4 regions of the Streptomyces sp. NPDC002125 genome follow, and region 1 is predicted to be linked to each of the others. Evidence: riboswitches for the same ligand, from Rfam matches in the RefSeq annotation. Region 1 holds a riboswitch; each other region holds the start of a gene.
What was found. Region 1 has a riboswitch for cyclic di-AMP ahead of ACWCQM_RS05840 (M23 family metallopeptidase). Riboswitches for the same ligand answer to the same signal wherever they lie in the genome.
Positions count from the first base shown of each region.

Region 2: it holds a riboswitch for cyclic di-AMP, as region 1 does, so the genes downstream of both, ACWCQM_RS31505 (transglycosylase family protein) here and ACWCQM_RS05840 (M23 family metallopeptidase) in region 1, are expected to answer to the same signal.
Region 3: it holds a riboswitch for cyclic di-AMP, as region 1 does, so the genes downstream of both, ACWCQM_RS29715 (M23 family metallopeptidase) here and ACWCQM_RS05840 (M23 family metallopeptidase) in region 1, are expected to answer to the same signal.
Region 4: it holds a riboswitch for cyclic di-AMP, as region 1 does, so the genes downstream of both, ACWCQM_RS24400 (transglycosylase SLT domain-containing protein) here and ACWCQM_RS05840 (M23 family metallopeptidase) in region 1, are expected to answer to the same signal.

Region 1 is NZ_JBSFDD010000003.1:11,625-15,805, forward strand. It holds gene ACWCQM_RS05830 (PrsW family intramembrane metalloprotease) at 1-153, shown strand, start outside; gene ACWCQM_RS05835 (aldo/keto reductase) at 157-1,101, opposite strand; gene ACWCQM_RS05840 (M23 family metallopeptidase) at 1,244-2,284, opposite strand; cyclic di-AMP (ydaO/yuaA leader) riboswitch at 2,296-2,448, opposite strand; gene ACWCQM_RS05845 (PP2C family protein-serine/threonine phosphatase) at 2,682-3,839, opposite strand; gene ACWCQM_RS05850 (MerR family transcriptional regulator) at 3,974-4,181, opposite strand, start outside.
Region 2 is NZ_JBSFDD010000025.1:22,076-26,256, forward strand. It holds gene ACWCQM_RS31495 (cytochrome P450 family protein) at 1-268, shown strand, start outside; gene ACWCQM_RS31500 (transglycosylase family protein) at 374-1,363, shown strand; cyclic di-AMP (ydaO/yuaA leader) riboswitch at 1,677-1,848, shown strand; gene ACWCQM_RS31505 (transglycosylase family protein) at 1,849-2,544, shown strand; gene eno (phosphopyruvate hydratase) at 2,905-4,181, shown strand, end outside.
Region 3 is NZ_JBSFDD010000022.1:31,001-35,181, reverse strand. It holds gene ACWCQM_RS29725 (M16 family metallopeptidase) at 1-745, shown strand, start outside; gene ACWCQM_RS29720 (M16 family metallopeptidase) at 772-2,154, shown strand; cyclic di-AMP (ydaO/yuaA leader) riboswitch at 2,390-2,556, shown strand; gene ACWCQM_RS29715 (M23 family metallopeptidase) at 2,570-3,361, shown strand; gene ACWCQM_RS29710 (GntR family transcriptional regulator) at 3,600-4,181, shown strand, end outside.
Region 4 is NZ_JBSFDD010000015.1:76,924-81,104, forward strand. It holds gene ACWCQM_RS24385 (heavy metal translocating P-type ATPase) at 1-41, shown strand, start outside; gene ACWCQM_RS24390 (flavodoxin family protein) at 109-561, shown strand; gene ACWCQM_RS24395 (hypothetical protein) at 953-1,183, opposite strand; cyclic di-AMP (ydaO/yuaA leader) riboswitch at 1,542-1,729, shown strand; gene ACWCQM_RS24400 (transglycosylase SLT domain-containing protein) at 1,732-2,589, shown strand; gene ACWCQM_RS24405 (hypothetical protein) at 2,835-3,419, shown strand; gene ACWCQM_RS24410 (SIS domain-containing protein) at 3,487-4,181, opposite strand, start outside.

The DNA of each region.
Region 1 (4,181 bases):
GTGCGCGTGCCCCGGCCACCCGCGCCTCTCCCGTTCCCCCGTCAGATGCCCTACGGGGACGCGGCCGTGCGGCAGCCGCCCGCGCCGCACCGCCACTACGGCGGCTACAACCCCTACCGGGAGGACAGCGGCGGCGCCCAGGGCGGCCGCTGAAGGTCAGGCGGAGGCTTCGGTGAGCTCCGCCAGGTCCTGCTCGGTCAGCCGCAGATCGGCCACCGCCACCAGCGCGGGCAGCTGTTCGACCGTACGGGCGGAGGCGATCGGCGCGGCCACGGTCGGCCGGGCGGCCAGCCAGGCGAGGGCGACCGTCGCGATCTCCGCGTCGTGCTCCTGGGCGACCTTGTCGAGCGCGGCAAGGACCTTGCGCCCGCGCTCGGTCTCCAGATGCTTGCCCGCACCCTGGGCCCGGGCGCTCTCCACGGAGGCCCCCGGCCGGTACTTGCCGGTGAGGAAGCCCGAGGCCAGCGCGTAGTACGGGACGGCCGCGAGCCCGGCGCCGGCCGCCGTCTCCTGGAGCGCGCCCTCGTAGGTGTCGCGCGAGACGAGGTTGTAGTGCGGCTGGAGCGCCACGTAACGGGCCAGGCCCTCGCGCTCGGAGAACTCCAGGGAGGCCCTGAGCCGCTCGGGGCTGATGTTGGACGCGGCGATCTCCCGCACCGAACCGGCCTTCACCAGCTGGTCGAGCGCGGTGACGATCTCCTCGACGGGGACGCTCTCGTCGTCGAAGTGCGTGTAGTAGAGGTCGATGTGGTCGGTGCCGAGCCTGCGCAGCGAGGCCTCGGCCGCCGCCTTGATGGTGGTCGCCGAGAGCCCCTTGTACTCGGGGTGGGCGCCGACCTTGGTGGCGATGACGACATCGTCGCGGCGGGAGCGGGCCGCCAGCCACGTGCCGATGAGCCTCTCCGACTCACCGCCCTCGTTGCCCGGTATCCAGGCGGAGTAGGAGTCGGCGGTGTCGATGAAGTTGCCCCCGGCCGCCGTGTACGCGTCGAGAACCGCGAACGTCCGCTCCTCGTCGGCCGTCCAGCCGAAGACGTTGCCGCCGAGTGCGAGGGGGAAGACCTGGAGGCTCGAAGAACCGAGCGGGCGCAGAGATGTCATACCCAAGGTCAACCGATCGCCCGAAGGAGCTATTCCGCTTCAGCGGGCGCATGGGCCGCACACGGGACCGGCGGCCCTGACGTCGGGGGGTCGTGCGTCAGGGCCGCCGGGGTACCGGTGCGCCGGGTGCCGGCGCGTGGGCTCAGATGGTGAGGCCCTTGCCGCGCAGCCAGCTCATGGGGTCGACGCCCGAGCCATCGGCGGTGTGGATCTCCAGGTGGAGGTGCGGGCCGGTCACGTTGCCCGTGGCGCCGACGCGGCCGATGGTGTCGCCGGTGGTGACCTTCTGGCCCGCGGTGACGTCCATCGAGGACTGGTGGCAGTACCAGATCTCGGTGCCGTCATCGAGCTCCAGGACCGTGCGGTAGCCGTACGAACCCGACCAGCCGGCCGACTTCACCGTGCCGCTGTGCACGGCCTTGACCGGGGTGCCGGTCGGCGCCGCGAAGTCCAGCCCGGTGTGATAGCCGGAGGACCACATCGAACCGGCCTGACCGAAGGTCGAGGTGATGGTGTACGAGGAGGTCGGGACGGCGTAGCTGGCGGCGAGCTTGGCAAGGCGCTCGGCCTCGGCCTTCTTCTTCGCCGCCTCTTCGGCCGCCTTCTTCTCGGCGGCCGCCTTCTTCTCGGCGTCGCTCTGCTGCTTCGCGGCCTGGGCCGCGGCCGCCTCGGCGGCCGCCTGCTCCTGAGCGGCCTTCGCCTCGGCGTCGGCGCCGGCCTGCTGCTGCTCGGCCTGCTGGAGAATCCGGGCGCGCAGCGCCTCGCCCGCGTCGGTGGCGCCCTGCTCGGCCTCGGCGGCGGTGATGCCCGCGGTGGTGAGGGGGGAGGACGCGGCGACCGTCTCGTGGTCCGAGTCGGAGTCGCCGGACATGAACGCGCCGACACCGGGAAGGGACTTGGCGTCGGGGAGGTTGTCCGCGATCGAATCGGGAAGGGAGATGGAGACCGGCGGCTTGCTCTGCGCGGTGGCCATGCCACCCGCACCGACGGCCGCGATGACACCGACACCGAGGACGGTGGAGCTACGGGCGAGGCCGCGCTGCTTGGCTACGCGGTGCCTGCCGCGTACGGGACGGATGGACTCCTCGGTGGGGTTCCATTCCTCCCATGACCTGTCCTCATCACCGAAGCTTCCGGGCCTGAAGGATGACGGGGCCTCGGGGGCAGGCTGGTTTGACGCCACGTGGGCGCACTCCTTTCCTTCCTTCTCGCCTACCGGGTTAGCTGACGGGTTCGGAGCAGGAAGGTCTCCTACGGGCCCCTTCGTCTCTCACGAGACACAGGTGTCCGATTCACCCCATGTAGGTGGTTCCCCGGTTCCCTTGCGGAATTCGGCGCTGCGCACGGTGCCGCCTCTTGCGACGACAGGTACAACCGCGCTGCGTTATCGAACGTTAATAGACACCCGGGTCCGATTCCAAGCTGTTCCCACAGATCGTTCAGCGCTCTGGCCTGGACTTTAAGGGCCCAAACGGTCGCAAACGGGCGAGTTGAGCACCCCGCGACACCCCCTCAGTTTCTGACGGTGTGTCAAATGTTATGCGGAGAGATGCCCCTCGGCTACGGAGTGTCGCCGTCGGTCATTCACTGTCCCGTCCCACGATCTTCACGGTCGTCCGCCGGTCCGGCTGCCCCCGGGCCGGCCGGCCGACCGCGAGGAGCGCCAGGTCGTCCGTCGACCTGCCCCCGGTGTGCAGCCGCACGTCGTCGGTGAGCGCGGACAGCAACTCCTCCGGCCCCGGGAAGATCCGGCCGCGCAGCCGGGCCTCCGGGTCGTAGAACACACCGTGCGCGTCCCGCGCCTCGGACAGCCCGTCCGTGAACGCCAGGAACGTCGAACCGGCCGGCAGCGGCCACTCGTCCGAACGGTCCGGCCAGGTGCCGAGCCCCATCCCCAGCGGCAGCGCCGGCACGGTGGGCGCCAGCACGTCGAGCGCCCCGTCCGGGTACAGCAACAGCGGCTCGGGATGGCCCCGGTTGATGGTCCGCAGCGTGGCCGAGCCCGCCGGGATCTCGGCGAGCACCGCGGTCACGAACCCCTCCGTGGAGTCGAACCCCCCGCGCCGCGCGCCCTCACGCGCCAGCGCCCGCTCCAGCCGCTGGACCACGCCCTCCAGCGACCGCTCCTGCTCGGCGGCCTCCCGGAACGCCCCGATCACCACGGCCACCGCCGCCACGGCGTCCAGCCCCTTGCCCCGTACGTCCCCGACCACCAGCCGCACCCCGTACGGGGTGTCCGTCACGGCGTACAGGTCTCCGCCGACGAACTCGTCCGCCTGCGCCGCCTCGTAACGCGCCGCGATCTGGAGTCCGCCGATCCGGGACTCGGGCATCGGGAGCACCGCCCGCATCGCGGTCTCGGCGATGACCCGGGCCGAGGCCAGCTGCTCGTTCCCGCGCCGCACGACGCCGTTGATGACGACGGCGAGCACGGACACGGTGAACAGGGTGAGGAGATCGGTCAGCGGGGCGACCCTGAACACCACACCGTCCGAGATCCGGATGGCGAGCACGACGAGGATCGCGGCCACTCCGACGCGGACCGTGGAGGCCAGCGAGAAGAACGGGGCCGCGACCAGCGCGGCGGCGGCGAAGAGCGGAACGGCGGTCACCTCGGCCGGTGTGCCCAGGTCGAAGGCCACACCGACGCAGATCATCAGCGCGGGCAGCATGCGCACGAACCGCCGCGCACGGGCGTTCCCGGCAGCACCCCCTCGCCGTCCGTCCCGCATCCCCACCTGTGCGCTCCTGCCCCGTCCGTCCACGGCTGCGGACGGTACCGCGCCCCACCCAGGCTGGCCGGAGCCGCGCCGAGCGGCGACCCGTCATCGGCCAAAGGGAGGAGCGCGCCGGAGCCCCGCCCCGCCGGAGGTCAGCCGGAGAGCCGGTGCTGCGCGTAGACCGTCAGTGCATCCCGTACGAAGACGGCCGTTCCGTCCCCGTGCCGATCGTAGTTCTTCGCGAAGCGCGGATCGGCGGCGTACATCTCGGCGAGGCCCGTCACATAGGAGCGCGTGGGCTCCCTCGTGACCGAGAGCCAGTCGCAGTGCCGGCGCGCGATGTCCTGCACCTCCTCGGCG
Region 2 (4,181 bases), on a different contig from region 1:
GGACACCCTGGATCTCGCGCGGAGTGACAATCAGCACCTCGGATACGGGCACGGCATCCACTACTGCCTGGGTGCTCCGCTGGCCCGTCTGGAGGGCCAGGTGGCTCTGGCGACGCTGCTGCGGCGCCTCCCCGACCTGCGGCTCGCTGCGGAACCTGCCGATTTGCGCTGGCGGGGCGGGCTCATCATGCGTGGACTGCGCACGCTTCCTGTCGAGTTCGAACCGGGGCGCCCGGCCGAAAAAAGTGACAGCCTGTCAACTCTGTGACTTTCACGTGATCTCCGCTGCATCGACTTGTGACACACGTTCGAGTAGGGCTAGGTTCACCGTTCGACTCACCCGTCACATGTCAGTCACACGGAAGGCAATCCCATGGGCTCCGCGACCGGCAGACACCGTCGCCCTCGCCAGGCACCCGCCATCGTCGTCGCCGCAGGCGTCACGGGATCGGCCATCGCCATCCCGCTCCTCGGTGCCGGCGGCGCACAGGCCGCAGACGCCACGACCTGGGACCGGGTCGCGGAGTGCGAGAGCGGCGGCATGTGGAGCGCCGACCTCGGCAACGGTTACTACGGCGGCCTGCAGTTCTCGCAGGAGACGTGGTCGGCCTACGGCGGCAAGGACTACGCCCCCAGGGCTGACCTCGCCAGCCGCTCGCAGCAGATAGCCGTCGCCGAGAAGGTGCTGGACGACAAGGGCCCGCAGGCGTGGCCCAGCTGCGCCGTGATCTCCGGGCTCGCCCTGGACGGGACGCTGCCGGGTGTCGACCCGGGCGGCGAGCCCTCCGCCGAGTCCTCGGACACCGCGACCGGGTCCGAGACCCCCTCCGACGAGGCCTCCGACGAGGCCGACGGTTCGGAGAAGTCGGACAAGGCCAAGGACAAGTCCGGCGCAAAGACGGACAAGAGCGATGAAGTGGACGCCTCCACGGGTGCCGACGCGTCGCCGTCCGCCACTCCGTCGCCCGAGGCCTCGGAGAGGTCCGGCGCGTCGAAGGGTGATGCCGCGAAGGGCGGGAAGCACCGCGGCACCCCCGCCCCCGAGGCGAGCGCGAGCACGGGCTCGGAGCTGGGGAGCGGACGCGAGTCCGGCCGCCACGCCTCCCGGGGCGACTCCGACGCGCGCCAGGGTGCGGACAGCACGTACACCGTCCGCTCGGGCGACAACCTCTGGGCGATCGCCGACGCGCAGGAGCTCCCCGGCGGCTGGCCCGCGCTCTATGAGGCCAACAAGAGTGAGCTGGGCTCCGACCCGGACCTGATCCTCCCCGGCCAGAACCTCGTCCTCGACGTCGCGGCGGACGCCGCCGACGCCCGGACGGACGCAGCCGACGCCCAGGCGGAGGCCGTGTCCGGCAGCTGATCCGGCGGTTGATCCACAACTGATCCAAAGCGGGAAAACACCCCGAAATCAGGGGTAGTTCAGAGGCCTATGTCCACTTATGCGTAAGTGAGACATGGGTCTCTTTGCTTCAATTGCCGCGCTCCGCCTGTCCGGTCCGTCCATATTGGCTCCGACCTGCGCAAACGGCTCGACGCACCATTCCGGTTCATGTTGATTGACCGTTATGTCCATCTTTGAATGTAGGGGTTGCGTGTGTTTACGGTCGGAGCCGCTCGCACCGCGGGCACCTTCGACCGTCACGCCGAATCCTGCCGTCGGACGAAGGGAACCGACGCGTAAAGCGCCGTAGGCAGGAGCGGGGGACCCAGGTAAGCGCCGGACCCGGCCGTCGGAAGACGGACGCGGGCACGGCTCGGGGTGAAGTCGTCCGCGAGTGCGGGCGACCGGGCAACTCACAGGCCCGAACCCGACAGCTCACCTCGTAGGCGTCGGTGAGGAGAACCATGCTGCTTTCCAGCAAGGGCAAGCACCGCCGCCCGTCCAAGGCCGTCCGTGTCGCCACCCTGGCCGGTGTCGCCGGTGCCGCCGTCGCCGTGCCGCTGATGGGCGCGACCAACGCCTCCGCCGCCTCCGTCGCCACCTGGGACGCCGTCGCGCAGTGCGAGTCCGGTGGCAACTGGTCCATCAACACCGGCAACGGCTACTACGGCGGGCTCCAGTTCTCGCAGTCCAGCTGGGCCGCCGCCGGCGGTACGCAGTACGCCGCGCGTGCCGACCTGGCCACCAAGGACCAGCAGATAGCCACCGCCGAGAAGCTCCTCGACCTCCAGGGCCCGGGCGCCTGGGCCTGCGCCGGTGCCGGCGGTCTGACGAACGACGGTGTGGACCCGGGTGTCGACACCGGCTCCGGCGCCAAGGCGGCCGAGACGAAGACCCAGCCGGAGCGCACCGCCGAGCAGCCCGCCAACCGCAGCGAGAAGCGCGCGGAGCCGAAGGCCGAGAAGACCGTCACGACCCCGACCGGCGAGAAGGTCCAGAAGGGCGACGGCGAGTACAAGGTCAAGGCCGGAGACACCCTCAGCAAGATCGCCGACGCCGAGAAGGTCAAGGGCGGCTGGGAGAAGCTCTTCAAGCTCAACGACGACATCGTCGACGACGCCGACCTGATCTTCCCGGGTCAGCAGCTCCACCTGAAGTAGTCCGGGGTCCTTCCTCCTGCCCCGGAGGCCCGGCCCGGTGCGCCCACCCCCCTGCGCGCCGGGCCGGGGCCGTGTCCGGCACCGGAAACCTTCGGTGCTGTGCGGAACGGGTTCCCGGAGGTGTTTCGGCGCTCCGCGGAATGGAGCCGCCGGGGGCCGCCGGCGGGCGCGATCGTTCAACTGTTGTAGTTACTTGCCAGTAAAATTCTGGAGCTTTGCCCGTAATACGGGCCCTTGGGTCCTTTTTCGTCCCAGGGGGCGGGCGGACGGCCGACGCAGCGGGCCGGGCCGGTTAGGCTCGTGCCGCAAGGCCACAGTGACCCTGCCCAACCAGTGTCAGATCCCAGAAGGAGATGCCTCGTGCCGTCCATCGACGTCGTCGTAGCCAGGGAAATCCTCGACTCCCGGGGCAACCCCACGGTCGAGGTCGAGGTTGGCCTCGACGACGGCAGCACGGGACGTGCTGCTGTTCCGTCCGGAGCCTCCACCGGCGCGTTCGAGGCCATTGAGCTTCGCGACGGTGACCCCAACCGTTACCAGGGCAAGGGCGTCGAGAAGGCCGTCCTCGCCGTGATCGAGCAGATCGGCCCGGAGCTCGTCGGCTACGACGCCACCGAGCAGCGCCTCATCGACCAGGCGATGTTCGACCTGGACGCCACCGAGAACAAGGGCTCCCTCGGCGCCAACGCCATCCTCGGCGTCTCGCTGGCCGTGGCGCACGCCGCGTCCGAGGCGTCCGACCTCCCGCTGTTCCGCTACCTCGGCGGCCCGAACGCGCACCTGCTGCCCGTTCCGATGATGAACATCCTGAACGGCGGCTCGCACGCCGACTCCAACGTGGACATCCAGGAGTTCATGATCGCGCCGATCGGCGCCGAGTCCTTCTCCGAGGCCCTGCGCTGGGGCGCGGAGATCTACCACACGCTGAAGAAGGTCCTGAAGACCAAGGGCCTGTCCACCGGTCTCGGTGACGAGGGCGGCTTCGCCCCCAACCTCGAGTCCAACCGCGCCGCCCTCGACCTCATCCTCGAGGCCGTCAAGGAGGCCGGCTACGTCCCCGGCCGCGACATCGCGCTCGCGCTCGACGTCGCCGCGTCCGAGTTCTACAAGGACGGCGTCTACGAGTTCGAGGGCAAGTCCCGCTCGGCCGCCGAGATGACCGAGTACTACGAGGAGCTCGTCTCCGCGTACCCGCTGGTCTCCATCGAGGACCCGCTGTACGAGGACGACTGGGCCGGCTGGAAGGTCATCACCGACAAGCTCGGCTCCAAGGTGCAGATCGTCGGTGACGACCTGTTCGTCACCAACCCCGAGCGCCTCGCCCGCGGCATCGAGGAGGGCTCGGCCAACGCCCTGCTCGTCAAGGTCAACCAGATCGGTTCGCTGACCGAGACCCTGGACGCCGTCGAGCTGGCCCAGCGCAACGGCTTCAAGTGCATGATGTCGCACCGCTCCGGTGAGACCGAGGACGTCACCATCGCCGACCTCGCCGTCGCCGTGAACTGCGGCCAGATCAAGACCGGCGCCCCGGCCCGTTCGGACCGCGTCGCCAAGTACAACCAGCTGCTGCGCATCGAGGAGATCCTCGACGACGCCGCGGTCTACGCCGGGCGTTCGGCGTTCCCGCGGTTCCGCTT
Region 3 (4,181 bases), on a different contig from region 1:
CGCGGTGCTCTCCGTGGTCGGGGACATCGACCCGGAGCAGACGCTCGCCTGGATCGAGAAGTACTTCGGCTCCATCCCCTCCCACGACGGCAAGCAGCCCCCGCGCGACGGCACGCTGCCCGGCATCATCGGCGAGCAGCTGCGCGAAGTGGTCCAGGAGGAGGTCCCCGCGCGTGCGCTGATGGCCGCCTACCGGCTGCCCCACGACGGCACCCGCGCGTGCGACGCCGCGGACCTCGCGCTCACCGTGCTCGGCGGAGGCGAGTCCTCCCGGCTGCACAACCGCCTGGTCCGCCGCGACCGTACGGCGGTGGCGGCGGGATTCGGGCTGCTCCGGCTCGCGGGCGCGCCCTCGCTCGGCTGGCTGGACGTCAAGACGTCCGGCGGTGTCGAGGTGCCGCAGATCGAGGCGGCCGTCGACGAGGAGCTGGCCCGCTTCGCGGAGAACGGCCCCACCCCGGAGGAAATGGAACGGGCCCAGGCGCAGTTGGAGCGCGAGTGGCTCGACCGGCTCGGCACGGTCGCCGGCCGCGCCGACGAACTGTGCCGGTACGCCGTCCTGTTCGGCGACCCGCAGCTCGCCCTGACCGCCGTGGGCCGGGTGCTCGACGTGACGGCCGACGAGGTCAAGGAGGCGGCCCGGGCGCACCTGCGCCCCGACAACCGGGCGGTCCTGGTCTACGAGCCGGTCGAACCGGCCGACGACACCGAGGGCACCGACGCGCACGAGGGGGCGGACAAGTGACCGACGCCGCCGTGACTGGAGTAGCGATGGAGTACCACCCGCAGCCGACCGCCGGCGAGGCCAGGCCCTGGGCCTTCCCCGCGCCCGAGCGCGGCGCCCTGCCCAACGGCCTGACCGTGCTGCGCTGCCACCGCCCCGGCCAGCAGGTCGTCGCCGTGGAGATCTTCCTCGACGCGCCGCTGGACGCCGAGCCCGAGGGCCTGGACGGTGTGGCCACGATCATGGCGCGCGCCCTGTCCGAGGGCACGGACAAGCGCTCCGCCGAGGAGTTCGCCGCCGAGCTGGAGCGCTGCGGCGCCACGCTCGACGCGCACGCCGACCACCCGGGCGTCCGTGTCTCCCTGGAGGTCCCCGTCTCCCGGCTGGCCAAGGCCCTCGGCCTGGTCGCGGAGGCGCTGCGGGCCCCCGCCTTCGCGCAGGACGAGATCGAGCGCCTCGTGCGCAACCGCCTCGACGAGATCCCGCATGAGCAGGCCAACCCGGCCCGGCGGGCCGCCAAGCAGCTCTCCAAGGAGCTCTTCCCCGCCACGGCACGCATGTCGCGCCCGCGCCTGGGCACCGAGGAGACCGTGGGACGGATCGACGCCGCGGCCGTGCGCGCCTTCTACGACGCCCATGTCCGTCCGTCCACCGCGACCGCGGTCGTCGTCGGCGACCTCACCGGCGTGGACCTGGACGCCCTGCTCGACGACACCGTCGGCGACTGGTCGGGCAACGCGGGCCAGGCCCGCCCGGTCCCGCCGATCACCGCGGACGACACCGGCCGCGTGGTCGTCGTGGACCGGCCCGGAGCCGTCCAGACCCAGCTGCTGATCGGCCGTATCGGCGCGGACCGGCACGACAGCGTGTGGCCCGCCCAGGTCCTCGGCACCTACTGCCTGGGAGGCACGCTCACCTCCAGGCTGGACCGTGTGCTGCGCGAGGAGAAGGGCTACACCTACGGCGTCCGGGCCTTCGGCCAGGTACTGCGGTCGACGGCTCCCGGCTCCTCCTCCGGGCCGGCCGGTGCCGCGATGCTCGCGATCAGCGGCTCCGTGGACACGGAGTCCACCGGGCCCGCGCTCGACGACCTGTGGAAGGTCCTGCGCACGCTGGCGGCCGAAGGACTCACCGACGCCGAGCGCGAGACCGCCGTGCAGAACCTCGTGGGTGTCGCCCCGCTGAAGTACGAGACCGCGGCGTCCGTCGCGGCCACGCTCGCCGACCAGGTGGAGCAGCACCTGCCGGACGACTACCAGGCCCAGCTCTACGCGCGCCTGGCCGAGACGGGCACCGTCGAGGCGACCGCGGCCGTGGTCAGTGCGTTCCCGGTCGACCGGCTGGTCACGGTGCTCGTCGGTGACGCCTCGAAGATCGCCGAGCCCGTCCGGGCGCTGGGCATCGGCGAGGTGTCGGTCGTCACCGGCTGACGGCCACCGGGTACGGACGGGCGGAAACGGCCTCCGTGAACCGGCGAAGCAGTACGGAAAGGACCCCGGCGAGGGCACTCTCGCCGGGGTTCCGCCGCATGTCCTGTTTGTCGTTATAGGTGCGAAATGCCCTGTGGGATGTCCGACAAAAGGCCCGTTCCGTTTGGAGATGCGAAGCGGCCCGACCTAGCGTCAGCCCGGCTGTCCGCCAGACGTATGCCGCGACCGCGGCGCCGGACAGTCATCGCCGAGTCCCCGTCAGGCGCGAGCCTGGGGAGCCGGGGACCCATGAAGTCCCTGGGGTGAATCGGATCCCTGCGCCTCGCGCGAGGCAGGGGGCCCGTAGGAGACCTTCCTGCTCCGAACCCGTCAGCTAACCCGGTAGGCGAGAAGGAAGGAAAGGACCAGCTCCTCCATGGCGTTCATCCGTGCCACCGGGAAGCACCGTGCCCCGAGCCGCCTGACGCGCAAGAGCGCCCAGGTCGCCGGCATCGCGGCCCTGGCCACCACCGGCGTCATCGGCGCCACGGCCTCCCCGGCGCTCGCCGCGGACTCCGAGGCCCCCGCGAGCAGCACCGGTCTGACCCAGACCGTCGCCCTCGACGCCACGCTCGCCGCCCAGATCGACGCCCAGGCGAAGGCCCAGAAGCACCAGGCCGAGCTCGCCGCGAAGGCCGCGGCCGAGGCGAAGGCCAAGGCGGAGGCGAAGGCAGAGGCGAAGCGCAAGGCCGAAGCCCGCGCCAAGGAGGTCCGCGAGGCCGAGGCCCGTGCCGCCCGCGCCGCCGAGCGCGCCCGGCTGAACGCCTTCCACCTCCCGGTCGCCGGCTCGCACGTGACCACCGGCTACAAGTCCGGTGGCGCGCTGTGGTCCTCCGGCAGCCACTCCGGCGTGGACTTCCAGGCGGCGTCCGGCAGCTCCGTCGTCGCGGTCGGCGCCGGTACGGTCGTCGAGGCGGGCTGGGGCGGCGCGTACGGCAACAACATCGTGCTCCGGATGAAGGACGGCACCTACACCCAGTACGGCCACCTCTCCTCGATCGGTGTCTCCGTCGGCCAGAGCGTCACCTCGGGTCAGCAGATAGGCCTTTCCGGCTCCACCGGCAACTCCACGGGACCGCACCTGCACTTCGAGGCCCGGACCACCCCCGAGTACGGGTCCGACATGGACCCCGTCGCCTACCTCCGCTCCCACGGCGTCCAGGTCTGACTCCGCACAGCGTGACAGCGCCCCTCCCGGGCGTACGACGAAGGCCCCGGCCCACCCGCCGGGGCCTTCTCCGTGTGCCCGGGAGGGGCGCCCGCCCAAGCGCGCGTGGAAGTGCTCCCTGGCTAAAAGATATCCATGGATTCCACCCCGCCATCGGAAATTCCCGCCGGTTGCAATAGAGTCACAGAACAGGCGTCGGTCGGCCGCGTTTCGCGGGGATTAAGGCGGAGGTTCGGACATGCGCATTCCCGCGCATTCGGTATGCACGGCGATCCGTGACGACATCGTCTCCGGTGTCTTCGAACGCGGTGGCCGCCTCACCGAAGAGGTACTCGCGCGACGCTACGGCGTCTCACGCGTCCCGGTGCGCGAGGCGCTGCGCACCCTGGAGTCCGAGGGATTCGTCGTCACCCGCCGGCACGCCGGCGCCTGCGTCGCCGAGCCCACGGAGCAGGAGGCGGCGGACCTCCTGGAGATCCGCATGCTCCTGGAACCCCTCGGGGCCGCACGGGCCGCGCAGCGCCGTACCGACGCGCACCTCAAGGTGCTCCGAGGCCTGGTCAGACTGGGTCAGGAGCGGGTCCGCCGGGGGGAGGGGGAGGATCTGCGCTCGCTGGGCGGCTGGTTCCACGAGACGCTCGCGCAGGCCTCGGGCAGCCCCGCGCTGATCGCGCTGCTCACCCAGCTCCGGCACAAGATCGCCTGGATGTACTCCGTCGAGCAGCCGGCCCGCCCCGCGGACTCCTGGGCCGAGCACGGTGCCCTCGTCGACGCGGTGGCGCGCGGCGACGCGGAACGGGCCAGGTCCCTGGCCGCCCAG
Region 4 (4,181 bases), on a different contig from region 1:
GCAACAGCCTGCGTCTGCGGAGCTTCCGCGCGGCCGGCTGAGCGGGAGCCCGGGCCGCCGCCCGTCCCGGTTTGCCTCCGGGGGACGGGGACGGCAGGGTTCACAGGTGTGGCCACTCTGCTGATCGTGCATCACACCCCCTCGCCCAACTGCCAGGCGCTGTTCGAGGCCGTCGTCGCGGGGGCGACCACGGACGACATCGAAGGCGTACGGGTCGTCCGGCGCGCCGCGCTCTCGGCCACGGCCTCCGACGTGCTCGCCGCCGACGGCTATCTGCTGGGCACTCCGGCCAACCTCGGCTACATGTCCGGCGCCCTCAAGCACTTCTTCGACCAGGTCTACTACCCGTGCCTGGACGGGACGCGGGGACGGCCGTTCGGCTACTACGTCCACGGCGGCAACGACGTCACCGGCGCCGTACGCGGCATCGAGTCCATCACGACGGGGCTCGGATGGCGCCGTACGGCCGACGCCGTGACCGTCACAGGAGAACCGGCCAAGGCCGACACCGAGGCGTGCTGGGAGCTCGGCGCGACGGTCGCCGCCGGGCTGATGGAGTGACGACGCGCCACGTGTGAGGCGTGTGAGGCCGCCGCGGTCTGCCCGGCCCCCGCGATCCGGATCGAGGACTGACGGGACGGCCCCACGCCGGGGCCGAGGACTGACGGGACGGCACCCACGCCGGGGCCGAGGGCCGCCACGGGACGAGCAGCAGCTTGCCCGCGGTGGCCCGGGACCCGATGTCGCGGTGTGCCCGCTCAGCGTCCTTGAGCGGTGGCGCCGCCCGGTCCCGGGCAGCAGGGCCCCCTGCCGCACCAGGTCGAAGAGCTCCGCGCTGGGGTGCCCCGGGCGGCGCCACCCCGCAGGCCCCGGCCGGGGCCGCTTCCCAGGCCCGGTGCGGAGCCGGCGCGCCTCCCGCGCGAGCCGGCCCGCCCCGGGCTTCGCCTTCCCGTCAGTGCGGCCGCCACCTGAGCTTGCCGCCGCCCACCCAGCGCACCGAGGCCGGATCGTCGAGGTCGTGGACCGGGATCCCCGCCGCCGAGGCGGCGATCAGCACATCCGTCATGGCGGTCGCCCGGCCGACCACCTCCCCGTCGATCTCGACGATGCGGAAGGGCGGGTCGCCGGGCTGGACGGGCAGGACGGTGATCCGTGGGTACGAGGCGTAGGGGTTCTCGGTCATGCGTGGATCGATTCCACGCGGTGTCGGACGGTATGCCCATTGATGCGCGATCTGAGGCATCTGCCCGATTTGGATCGCTTTCTTGAAATTGATCCCGTAATCCATAAAAGGCCATTTCGTGTGACCTGGGGACCTTCAAGGGGGAGCAAAACGCCCTAATCGGACTCCGTGACCAGCGTCACCTGACAAGCCGCGGACGCCCGGACGGAGCGGCCGGTTCCCTTCTGCGCCAAGAAGAGTTGTCGGCGCCGTGTGCGATGGATTACATGAATTCCTGTGAATCGATCTTGCCGGTGAATTTTGATCACGAGATCGGGCTTGTTCGTTTCCCTATTTCTCGCCTACGGTCACCATCACTCCGGATGGAACGCCTAATCCTGCCGCCGTCCGGGAACCCGACCACTTCTCGTACGGCAGGAGCGGGGGACCCAAGTAAGCGCCGATCCGGTATCCGGAGCGGCTCGGGGTGAAGTCGCATTCACGTGCGGCCGGGCATCTCCAGCCCGAACCCGACAGCTCACTTCGTAGGCGACGGAGAGGAATTCAGCATGCCCGAAAACGGTAAGCACCGTCGTTCCAGGACCAGTTCGCTGACTCGCGGCGTCATCGCCGTGACCACGGGTGGAGCCGCTCTCGCCCTTCCCGTGTTCGGCGCGACCGGTGCCTTCGCCGCCCCGGCCCAGCCGACCGCCGTCGAAAAGGCGGCCACGTCGACTTCCGTGTCCGGAAAGGGAATTGCCGCGAAGAAGTCGGGCTCCACCACCTATTCCGTGATCTTGGGTGACACGCTTGCCAAGATCGCCCGCGAGCATTCCGTGAGCGGTGGCTGGAAGGCCCTGTACGAGGCCAACGAGAAGTCTGTCGGCGGAAATCCCGACCTGATTCACCCCGGTCTGAAGCTGACCGTCGGCGGCAAGGCCGAGAAGAAGTCGGCCGACACGTCCGAGAAGAAGGCCGACAAGGCCGCCGACCGTACCGAGAGCGCCGACCGCGCCGACCGTTCGGAGCGCACCAGCACCCCGATCGCCGCGGAGGGCGCTCCCGCCGCCGCCGAGGCCGCCCCCGCCGCCGAGCCGGCCGCGTACACCGACGACCTGGACGGCTGGATCAAGGAGTCGCTCGCCATCATGGCCGAGCACGGCATCCCCGGCAGCTACGAGGGCATCCACCGCAACATCATGCGTGAGTCCTCCGGCAACCCCCAGGCCATCAACAACTGGGACTCGAACGCCGCCGCCGGCATCCCGTCGAAGGGCCTCCTCCAGGTCATCGACCCGACCTTCCAGGCCTACCACGTGCCCGGTACGTCGACGGACAGCTACGACCCGGTCGCCAACATAACGGCCGCGTGCAACTACGCCGCCGACCGGTACGGCTCGATCGACAACGTCTTCGGGGCCTACTGAGCCCCGAGGGCACATGACCCGCTGACGCGCGAGGCGTGACGGCGGGAACAGAGTGACGGACGGCAGAGACGGGTGGTACGGGTTCGGCGGAACCCGTACCACCCGTCTTTCGTGTGCGCACACCTACTCCGGTGCCCTCGTGCCCGGCCGTCACGTCGTGCCCGGCGGTTCCCGGGTGCGCGACGACAGGCCGGTCGGGACGCGTTGACTGGTCTCGTACAGGTTCGTCGTCCATACTGCCCGCCGTGGAGCAGCGCATAGATTCGAACACCAAGCCCGAGTTCGCCGCGGGGACAGACCCGGCGTTCATCCCCGGCCTGACGGCCCCTGTCGCCGCGCGAACGGGGGCTGAGGCGGAGGCGGAGAAGGCGGCGCCCGAGGGGGTCCCGGAACCGGAGGACGCGGTCGTGCTCGCGGCCGAGGACGCCGAGGAGCCGGAGGAATCCGGCGACGCGGGGGAGTCCGGGAACGACGCGGACTCCGGCGCTGTCGCGGACGCCGTCGCGGACACGGAAGCCGGCGTGGAGCGCGAGGGTTCCGACGGCGAGGACGGACCCGTCTTCGAGGTCAGCGACCGGCGCGGATCCATCCGGGTGGACGCCACGGGCGTCCGCTTCACGCTGGACGACCAGGAAGCGGAGTTCGACTGGTCCGAGATCGGCGCGGTCGAGGTCAAGACCGGCCGTTTCGGACGCCGGTTCACCGTGACCGTCCACCTGTCCAGCCGCCGGTGGTTCAACGCCGAGGTCGAGGCCGAGGCGCGGAGCAGCCTCAAGGAGTGGACGGCGGATCTCGACGCCGCGCTGGACGCCCACTTCGAAGAGGGCTGACCCGCACGGCCGTCGCCGCGTACCGGGCCGCCCGCCGGCCCGGTACGCGGCATGCCGTGACGCGGGGTCAGGCTCCCGGCGCCCCTTCGAGTACGACCGACCGTGTCAGATGGCGCGGCAGATCCGGGTCGAGTCCCCTGGCCACGGCGCGGGCGACCGCCAGCCGCTGGACGCGCACCAGGTCGGCCAGGGGGTCCAGGCCGCTCTCCACCCACCGGGCCCCCGTCGCCCGCACCTGTTCCGCCAGGCCCTCCGGTGCCGCGCCGAACATCCAGGTCGCGGTGCCGGCCGTGGCGATGCTGATCGGGCCGTGGCGGTACTCCATCGCCGGATAGGACTCCGTCCAGGACAGGGACGCCTCCTTCATCTTGAGCGCCGCCTCGTTGGCGATCCCGACCGTCCAGCCGCGCCCCAGGAAGCTGAACTGGGTGCACTCCAGCACCCCGTCGGGAAGCGGCTCGGCGAGCGCCTGCTCCGCGTCCCGTACGACCTCGTCGGTGTGCAGCCCGAGGTGGGCGCGGAACAGGGTCAGGGCCGTGGTCGCGAACCGCGTCTGCACCACGGACCGTTCGTCGGCGAAGTCGAGGACGACCAGCTCGTCCGCCGCGTCCGTCACCGGGGTGTGCGGGTCGGCGGTCACCGCCACGGTCCTGGTGGTGCCCCGCAGCCGGTTCAGCAGGCCGAGGACCTCGGTGGTGGTGCCCGACCGTGTCAGCGCGACGACCCGGTCGTACGGCCTCCCGAAGGGGAACTCCGACGCGG